DNA from 2 places in the Streptomyces sp. HSG2 genome. Region 2 is predicted to be linked to the other one. Evidence: riboswitches for the same ligand, from Rfam matches in the RefSeq annotation. Region 2 holds a riboswitch; the other holds the start of a gene.
What was found. Region 2 has a riboswitch for S-adenosylmethionine ahead of JEK78_RS17645 (aminotransferase class V-fold PLP-dependent enzyme). Riboswitches for the same ligand answer to the same signal wherever they lie in the genome.
Positions count from the first base shown of each region.

Region 1: another riboswitch for S-adenosylmethionine. It lies ahead of thrC (threonine synthase); the one in region 2 lies ahead of JEK78_RS17645 (aminotransferase class V-fold PLP-dependent enzyme).

Region 1 covers NZ_CP066801.1:2,893,811-2,898,002, forward strand. The annotation lists gene JEK78_RS12300 (trehalose-6-phosphate synthase) at 1-1,174, opposite strand, end outside; gene JEK78_RS12305 (glucosyl-3-phosphoglycerate synthase) at 1,245-2,189, opposite strand; SAM riboswitch class I at 2,343-2,511, shown strand; gene thrC (threonine synthase) at 2,530-3,840, shown strand; gene JEK78_RS12315 (MoaD/ThiS family protein) at 3,996-4,192, shown strand, end outside.
Region 2 covers NZ_CP066801.1:4,080,727-4,084,918, forward strand. The annotation lists gene JEK78_RS17635 (cytochrome bc complex cytochrome b subunit) at 1-531, shown strand, start outside; gene trpD (anthranilate phosphoribosyltransferase) at 690-1,754, shown strand; SAM riboswitch class IV at 1,856-1,972, shown strand; gene JEK78_RS17645 (aminotransferase class V-fold PLP-dependent enzyme) at 2,278-3,717, shown strand; gene JEK78_RS17650 (Lrp/AsnC ligand binding domain-containing protein) at 3,811-4,092, opposite strand; gene JEK78_RS17655 (rhomboid family intramembrane serine protease) at 4,129-4,192, opposite strand, start outside.

The DNA.
Region 1 (4,192 bases), 1.2 Mb from region 2:
CGTCGGAGACCACGGGCACCTCCTTGGCGACCAGGTTCATGCCGTCGCGGACCGGGTTCACCAGGGCCACGTCGGCGAGGCGGTAGGCGGCCAGGGACCGCGCGAAGTCGTCCTCGACGTGGAGCACGACCGGCGTCCACCCCGCCGTCCCGTACTCGGCGTTGATCTCCTCGGCGACCCGCCGCACCTCGGCGGTGTAGTCCCGGTAGACGGCGAGGTCCTGGCGGGAGGGGTAGGCGAAGGCGAGGTGCACCACGCGGTCCCGCCACTCCGGCCGGTCGGCCAGAAGGCGGCGGTAGGCGAGGAGGCCGCGCACGATGTTCTTGGACAGCTCGGCGCGGTCGACCCGGACGACGGTCCTGCGACTCCGGCCCTCCGGGTCCTCGCCGATCTCGGCCCGCAGCGCCGCCATCCGCTCGGTCACGTCCGGCTCGTGGGAGCGGGCCCGCAGGAAGTCCGCGTCGGCGCCCAGCCCGTGCACCCCGATCCCGGTGTCCCCGAGTCCGCCGAGGAGGGTGTCGCAGCATCGGGTGAACGCCTCGGCCCAGCGGTGGGTGAGGAAGCCGAGCCGGTCGGCGCCGAGCATGCCGCGCAGCAACCGTTCGGCGACGTCGTCGGGCAGGATCCGGAAGTACTCCACCGGGGCCCACGGGGTGTGCGAGAAGTGCCCGATGCGCAGGTCGGGCCGCAGCTCCCGCAGCATCCCCGGGACCAGCGCCAGGTGGTAGTCCTGGACGACGACCGCGGCGCCCTCGGCGGCCTCCTCGGCCAGCGCCTCGGCGAAGGCCCGGTTGTACGCCTCGTACGACGCCCACCGCCCGCGGAAGTCCACGTCGAAGACGGGCTCCAGCGGCGTCCGGTAGAGCATGTGGTGGACGAACCAGAGCACCGAGTTGGCGACGCCGTTGTAGGCGTCGGCGTGCACGTCCGGCGGGATGTCCAGCATCCGCACGCCGTCCTCGGTCACACCGCGCCGCACCGCCTCCCGGTCGCCCTCGCCGAGGGTCGAGCAGACCCACAGGGCGCCCGCGTCCGGACCGATCGCGGACAGCCCGGACACCAGCCCCCCGCCGCCCCGGCGCGCCCGCAGCGAGCCGTCCTCCCGGACCTCGTAGGAGACCGGCCCGCGGTTGGAGGCCACCAGCACGTGGGCGGCACCGAACGTCGAAGCGATAGCCATAGCACCTCCCCTAGCCCGACCCGGGAGGGCTCAAACCCGTGTGGGGGCGGGTGGGACGCCGGTCTCAGGCCACTTGGCGGGCGGCGTACTCGGGGATCTGCGCCATCGGCGGGCGCTCCTCGGTGTCGACCGGGTGGGTGCGTGGCTCGAACCCGTCCTCGCCCCGCTCGAACTGGGTGAGGGAGGGCCGCACCAGGTGCCCTCGGGCCAGCCGGAGCTGGGCGGTCCGGTAGATGGCCGCGGCCATCCGGCCCAGGGCCTGACCGTCCTGGTGGCGATGTTTGCGGACCCCGACGTCCACCTGCGCCAGGGCGTCCAGGCCCACCAGGTGGAGGGCGTCGACCAGCATGCCGAGTTCGACGCCGTATCCGACGGGGAACGGCAGCCGCTCCAGCAGGGAGCGGCGGGCCGCGTACTCGCCGCCGAGCGGCTGGACGAAGCCGGCCAGCCGCGGCCAGTGCATGTTCAGCAGGGGCCGTGCCATGAGTTCCGTCACGCGTCCGCCCTGACCCGGCGTGGAGCCAAGGGGCCGGTCGTACATGGCCTTCACCAGGGCCACGCCCGGGTCGGTGAGGAGCGGGCCGATGGTCCCGGTGACGAAGTCGGGCGAGAAGTCGCGCAGGTCGGCGTCGACGAAGCAGACGATGTCACCGTCGGTGACGTGCAGTGACCGCCAGAGCACCTCGCCCTTGCCGGGCGCGGTGGGGATGTGGGGCAGGATGGCGTCCCGGTGCGCCACCCGGGCGCCCGCCGCCTCGGCCACGCGCGCGGTGCCGTCGGTGGAACCGGAGTCGACGACCACGATCTCGTCGATCAGCGGGAACCGGCGCACCAGCTCCTCGCGGATGATCGTCACGATGTCGCCGACGGTCTCCTCCTCGTTCAGCGCGGGCAGTACGACGCTGACGGTCTGGCCCGTCGCGGACTTGGCGGCCATGAGATGGCGCGGGGGGCGGTCGGCCGCGGACCAGGAGCGATCGACCAACCAGCGCTCGACTTCCTCCAGCACGATCAGCGGCTCCTTCCTGTCGGGCCCGTGGGCGCGGCCACGGCCCGTCTCGCGGTTCGGACGGCACTCTCCACGGTTCCGGCCTTCCGTTACAGTCTTGAACAACGCGGATGACCGTCGCATGTCGGGTTCCCCGTTGTCACAACCGCATACAGCTCATCCAGAGGGGCAGAGGGAAACGGCCCGTTGAAGCCCCGGCAACCCTCCAGCCGGTACTCGTACCCCACCGTCGCCGTCGGCGCGGTCGGTTCGCGCGAGGCTCCCGGCTAGGGAAGGTGCCAAGTCCGTCTCACGGCGAGATGCGTCGTGGGAAAGATGAGGAGAAAGGGCCTCGCCTGCCATGGCTTCCAAGACTCTCGCCCCCGCGTCACCCTCGGCCGCCCCGTCGGACGGCGCCCGCGGCCCGGTGGACCTCGGTCCCGCCGCCGCGCTCGCCTGTCGCGAGTGCGGTCACCGTGTCCCTCTCGGTCCGGTCTTCGCCTGCGCGGAGTGTTTCGGCCCGCTGGAGGTCGCCTACGACTTCGACGACCTGGACGCCGAGGAGCTGCGTCGGCGGATCGAGGCGGGCCCCGCGAGCGTCTGGCGCTACGCGCCGCTGTTGCCGGTCCCGGCGGACGTCGCCTCCCGACCCAACCTGAATCCGGGCTGGACCAGGCTGGTGCGGGCCGACAACCTCGCCCGCGAGCTGGGGGTGACCGGTGGGCTCCACGTCAAGGACGACTCCGGCAATCCGACGCACTCCTTCAAGGACCGGGTCGTGGCCCAGGCCCTGGAGGCGGCCCGCGCCTTCGGTTTCACCACGCTGTCCTGCTCCTCCACCGGCAACCTGGCCGGCGCGGTCGGGGCCGCCGCCGCCCGGGCGGGGCTTCGGAGCTGCGTGTTCATCCCGCACGACCTGGAGCGGGGCAAGGTGGTCATGGCCGCCGTCTACGGCGGCGACCTCGTCGGCATCGAGGGCACCTACGACGACGTCAACCGCTTCTGCTCCGAGTTGATCGGGGATCCGGCAGGCGAGGGCTGGGGATTCGTCAACGTCAATCTGCGGCCGTACTACGCGGAGGGCTCGAAGACCCTGGCGTACGAGATCTGCGAGCAACTGGGCTGGCGGCTGCCCGAGCAGATCGTGGTGCCGGTCGCCTCCGGTTCGCAGCTCACGAAGATCGACAAGGGGTTCCGGGAGCTGGTCCGGCTGGGGCTGGTCGAGGACCGTCCCTACCGGATCTTCGGCGCGCAGGCCGCCGGCTGCTCGCCGGTGTCGGCGGCCTTCAAGGCCGGGCAGGACGTCGTCCGCCCGCAGAAGCCGGACACCATCGCCAAGTCGCTGGCCATCGGCAACCCGGCCGACGGGCCGTACGTGCTGGACATCGCCCGACGGACCGGGGGCGCGGTGGAGGACGTGACGGACGCGGAGGTCGTGGACGCGATCCGGCTGCTGGCGCGGACCGAGGGTATCTTCGCGGAGACCGCGGGCGGGGTGACGGTGGGCGTCACCCGCAAGCTCGTGGAGTCCGGTGTACTCGACCCGGGGAAGACCACCGTCGTCCTCAACACGGGCGACGGACTCAAGACGCTGGACGCCGTGGAGGGGGCGGGGCTCTCGGCGACGATCCGCCCGAGCCTGGCGTCCTTCCGGGAGGCCGGTCTCGGCTGACCGCCGCGGTCCCGCTTCGCCCCGGAGATCGTCCGCGCGCCGACGCGGGACCGCAGCCCGTCCGCGTGCCGCCGGGGCCGGTCGCGCGTGGGACGGTACCGATCGACCATGGCCGGCCCCCGCCTCGAACGGGGCGTCGACGACCGGAGGTCCTCATGAGTGTCACCGTCCGCATCCCCACCATCCTGCGCGCCTACACCGGCGGCCGGGCCGAGGTGACCGCCGAGGGCGCCACTCTCGGTCAGGTCATCGAGGACCTGGAGCGCCGGCACACCGGCATCGCCGCCCGGGTCCTGGACGACCAGGGTCGGTTGCGGCGCTTCGTCAACGTCTACGTCGACGACGACGACGT
Region 2 (4,192 bases):
CACCACATCCTGGACCGCCCGCGCAACGCCCCGACCCGGACCGGCTTCGGCGTCGCCTGGGTCACCGCCTACATGATCATGCTGATCGGCGGCGGCAACGACCTGGTGGCCACCCACTTCGATCTGTCGATCAACGCGGTCACCTGGTTCGTCCGGATCGGGTTCTTCGCCGGGCCGGTCATCGCCTTCGTGGTCACCAAGCGGATCTGCCTCGGCCTCCAGCGCCGGGACCGGGACAAGGTGCTGCACGGTCGCGAGACGGGCATCATCAAGCGTCTGCCGCACGGCGAGTTCATCGAGGTCCACGAACCGCTCAGCCAGGAGGCCCTGCACAACCTCACGGCCCACGAGCAGTACCCGCCCGCGCGGATCGAGCCCGAGGTCGACGAGAACGGCGTCCGCCGCAAGGTCAAGAGCTCCGAGAAGCTCCGGGCCAAGCTCAGCAACGCCTATTACGGCAAGGGCAACCAGATCCCCAAGCCCACCGTCGAGGAGTACGAGGAGATCACCAGCGGTCACGGCCACCACTGATTCCCCGCGTCGCCACAGAAGCCGAGGGCCCCGTCCGGTCACAGGACGGGGCCCTCGGCCCTTCGCGGAGTGGATAGGGTGGACCCCGTACGGCGGAACCGGTCACCCCGGCGCCCCCGGCCCCGTCCCACCCCCCGAACCCATCCAGGAGCGGCCCGATGAGCGCTGTGACCCCCGCCGGAGGCGACACCGCGGCGGGCCGTTCCTGGCCCGTCCTGCTCGACGGCCTGCTCGCCGGCAGGGACCTCACGGCGGAGGACACCGCTTGGGCGATGGATCTGATCATGCGCGGTGAGGCCACCGACGCGCAGATCGCCGGGTTCGCCGTGGCGCTGCGGGCCAAGGGCGAGACCGTCGGGGAGATCACCGGACTGGTCCGGGCCATGTACCGGCACGCCCATGTGATCGAGGTCCCGGGGGAGACGGTCGACATCGTCGGCACGGGAGGCGACGGCGCGCGCACCGTCAACATCTCCACCATGGCGGCGATCGTCGTCGCCGGCACCGGGGCGCGGGTCGTCAAGCACGGCAACCGCGCCGCGTCGTCGGCGTCGGGCGCCTCCGACGTCCTGGAGAAGCTCGGTGTCGATCTGGACCTGACGCCGGCCCGCGTCGCGGAGGTCGCCCGGGAGATCGGGATCACCTTCTGTTTCGCGGTGAGGTTCCATCCCGCGCTGCGGCACGTGGCGGCGGCACGGAGCCAGCTCGGCGTCCGCACCGTGTTCAACTTCCTCGGCCCGCTGACCAATCCGGCCCGGGTGCGGGCGCAGGCCGTCGGCGTCGCCGACCCGCGGATGGCCCCGATCATCGCGGGGGTCCTCGCCGAACGCGGCAGCTCCGCCTTGGTCTTCCGGGGCGACGACGGCCTCGACGAGCTGACCACCACGGCCACCTCCCGGATCTGGGAGGTCCGCGACGGCCGGGTGGTCGAGCGGGCCTTCGATCCGCGGTCGGTCGGGCTCGACCTGGTGCCGGTCGACGCCCTGCGCGGCGCCGACGCCTCCTACAACGCGGACGTGGCCCGCCGACTGCTGAACGGCGAACGGGGTCCGGTACGCGACGCGGTCCTGCTGAACTCGGCCGCGGCGCTGGTGGCGTTGGAGAGGGCCGAGGGACCTCTGACAGATCGGCTGCGGGCCGGGATGGCCCGGGCGGCCGAGGCGGTCGACTCGGGGGCGGCCCGACGCGTCCTGGAGCGCTGGGTGGCGTCCGGCGGCGCCTGACCGACCCGCCGCGGGCCGAGCCGCCCTCCCGGTGACCGGATCCGTTCCGCCATCCGGACCCGGGTTGCGACACATCGCCCGTTCGCGTAATTTCCCCTCCAGGTCAAGAGCGACAGTCGAAAGGCCCCGGCCGGCTGTCCGGCAACCCTCCGTCCGTGGCGGGGTGCCCCGGGTGAAGACCGGGTCGCGGGCAGCGAGGTCCGCGACAAGCGCGGACCCCTCGCACGCCGGTGACGGCGTGGGGCCAGGGGTCCTGGTCGTTCGAGGGAGTTCTCATGAGCCGGCGAATGCGCTAGGGCGTGCCGCGGACGTGGCGTCCGCACCGCCCGCGTGGGTCGTGGTGTCCGCCCGCCCGCCCGTGCCGTCCCGTCGCCACGTCACCCCACCGCCGGGCGACGCCCGACGGGCGGGACGCCCGCACCACGCCCGGGGCCGTGACGCTCCGCCATCAGTCTCCCCTCCCGCCACCGTGCTCGACCAGACGTCGTTCGCGCGGGGGCTCGTGCCGCACAGGAGTACCCCCATGCCCGCCACCGCCACTGCCACCGCCGTCGCCCCCGTCTCGACCACCGCCGACCGAGAGCTGTCCTCCCCCCTGCCCGTTCTCGGTCTCGACGTGAGCGTGCCGCTCGTCACCGGCGGGGAAGTCGCCTACGCCGCACTCGACTACGCCGCGAGCGCCCCCGTGCTGCGACGGGTGTGGGACGACGTCGCCGCCTACGCCCCCTACTACGGCAGTGTGCACCGAGGTGCCGGGTACCTGTCCCGGCTGTCCACCGACCTCTTCGAGGAGTCCCGCCGGACCGTCGGGGCCTTCCTCGACTGTCGCGACGACGACCAGGTGGTCTTCACCCGATCCACCACCGACAGCCTCAACCTGCTCGCCGCCGCGCTCCCGGCGGGGTGCCGAGTCTACGTCTTCGAGACCGAGCACCACGCCTCCCTCTTGGCGTGGCGGGGCGCCGACGTCACCTACCTCGACGCCCCCCGCGGCCCTCGGGAGGCCGTCGAGACCCTGAGCGAGGCGCTCGCCCACCGGAACCGCGACCGTCCGGCGCTGGTCTGCGTCACCGGGGCCTCGAACGTGACGGGAGAGTTGTGGCCGGTACGCGAACTCGCCGCCGCGGCACGGGAGCACGGCGCCCGCACCGTGCTCGACGCGGCGCAGCTCGCCCCGCACCACCCGGTCTCACTGCGGGAACTCGACGTGGACTGGGTGGCCCTGTCGGGCCACAAGCTCCACGCTCCGTTCGGGTCCGGTGTCCTGGCGGGCCGAGCCGACTGGCTGCGCGCGGCCGAACCCCACCTCGCCGGCGGCGGCGCCAGCCGGAGCGTCGTGCGGCGACCCGACGGCGCGGTGGACGTCACCTGGCACGACGACGCCGCCCGGCACGAGGCCGGCTCGCCCAACGTCATCGGGGCCTACGCCCTCGCCTCGGCCTGCCGCGCGCTCGGGGAGGCCGGGCTCGAGACGCTGGCCGCTCGCGAGCGAGGCCTGATCGACATCGTGCGGGAGGGCCTGGCCGACGTCCCCGAGGTGCGGTTCCTGTCGCTCTTCGGGGACGACGCTCCGCGCGTCGGGGTGCTGTCCTTCGTCGTCGACGGCTGGGACGGCTCCCACTTCGCAGCCGCCCTCTCCGCCGAGCACGGGATCGGGGTACGGGACGGTCTCTTCTGCGCACACCCGCTGGTGCGGGTCCTGCTCGGCGGTGGCTCCGGCACGCCCGGGGGCTGCGGGAGCGAGGTCGCGCCGGGCGAGGAGCGCCTCGGGGCCGTCCGCGTCAGCTTCGGCGCGGGCACGCCCGTGGAGCACGTGGAACGGTTCGTGACCGCCACGCGCGAATTGGTGCGGAACGGCGCGCGGTGGACCTACCGGAACGAGGGGGGACGCCCCGTGCCGGGACCCGCCGCGCGCCGAGCGGCCCCGGCCGGGGCCCGGGCGCCGCGACAGCCGATCTCGTGACCCAGATCTCCGGCTCAAGCCCCGCCGACGACCCCGGTCCGCCCGGTGCGCGGACTCCGCCCGCGCGCCCGCGGGTGCCGGGACCCGGCGAGGTCAGCCGTCCAGACCGATCGAGAACGCCGCCTCCAGATCGTGCTGGGAGTACGTCCGGAACGCCACGTGGGTGTCCGTGCCCAGGACACCGGGGATCTTGCTGATCCGCCCGGGGATGACGTCGGCCAACTCCTCGTGTTCCCCGACCCGGACCATGGCGATCAGGTCGTGGCCGCCTGTCACGGAGAAGACCTCGCTGACGCTCTCCAGCGAGGCGATCTCCTCCGCGATCTCGGGGATCCGGTCCACGGTTGTCTTGATGAGGACGATCGCGGTGATCACGGTGGGTGCTCCTCGGGTTCGGCGCTCGGGTGCTGTTCACTCTAGACCCGGGTCGGTCCTCTGCTCGCCCCTCGGGGTGCCGGGCCGGGCCTCCGGCGCC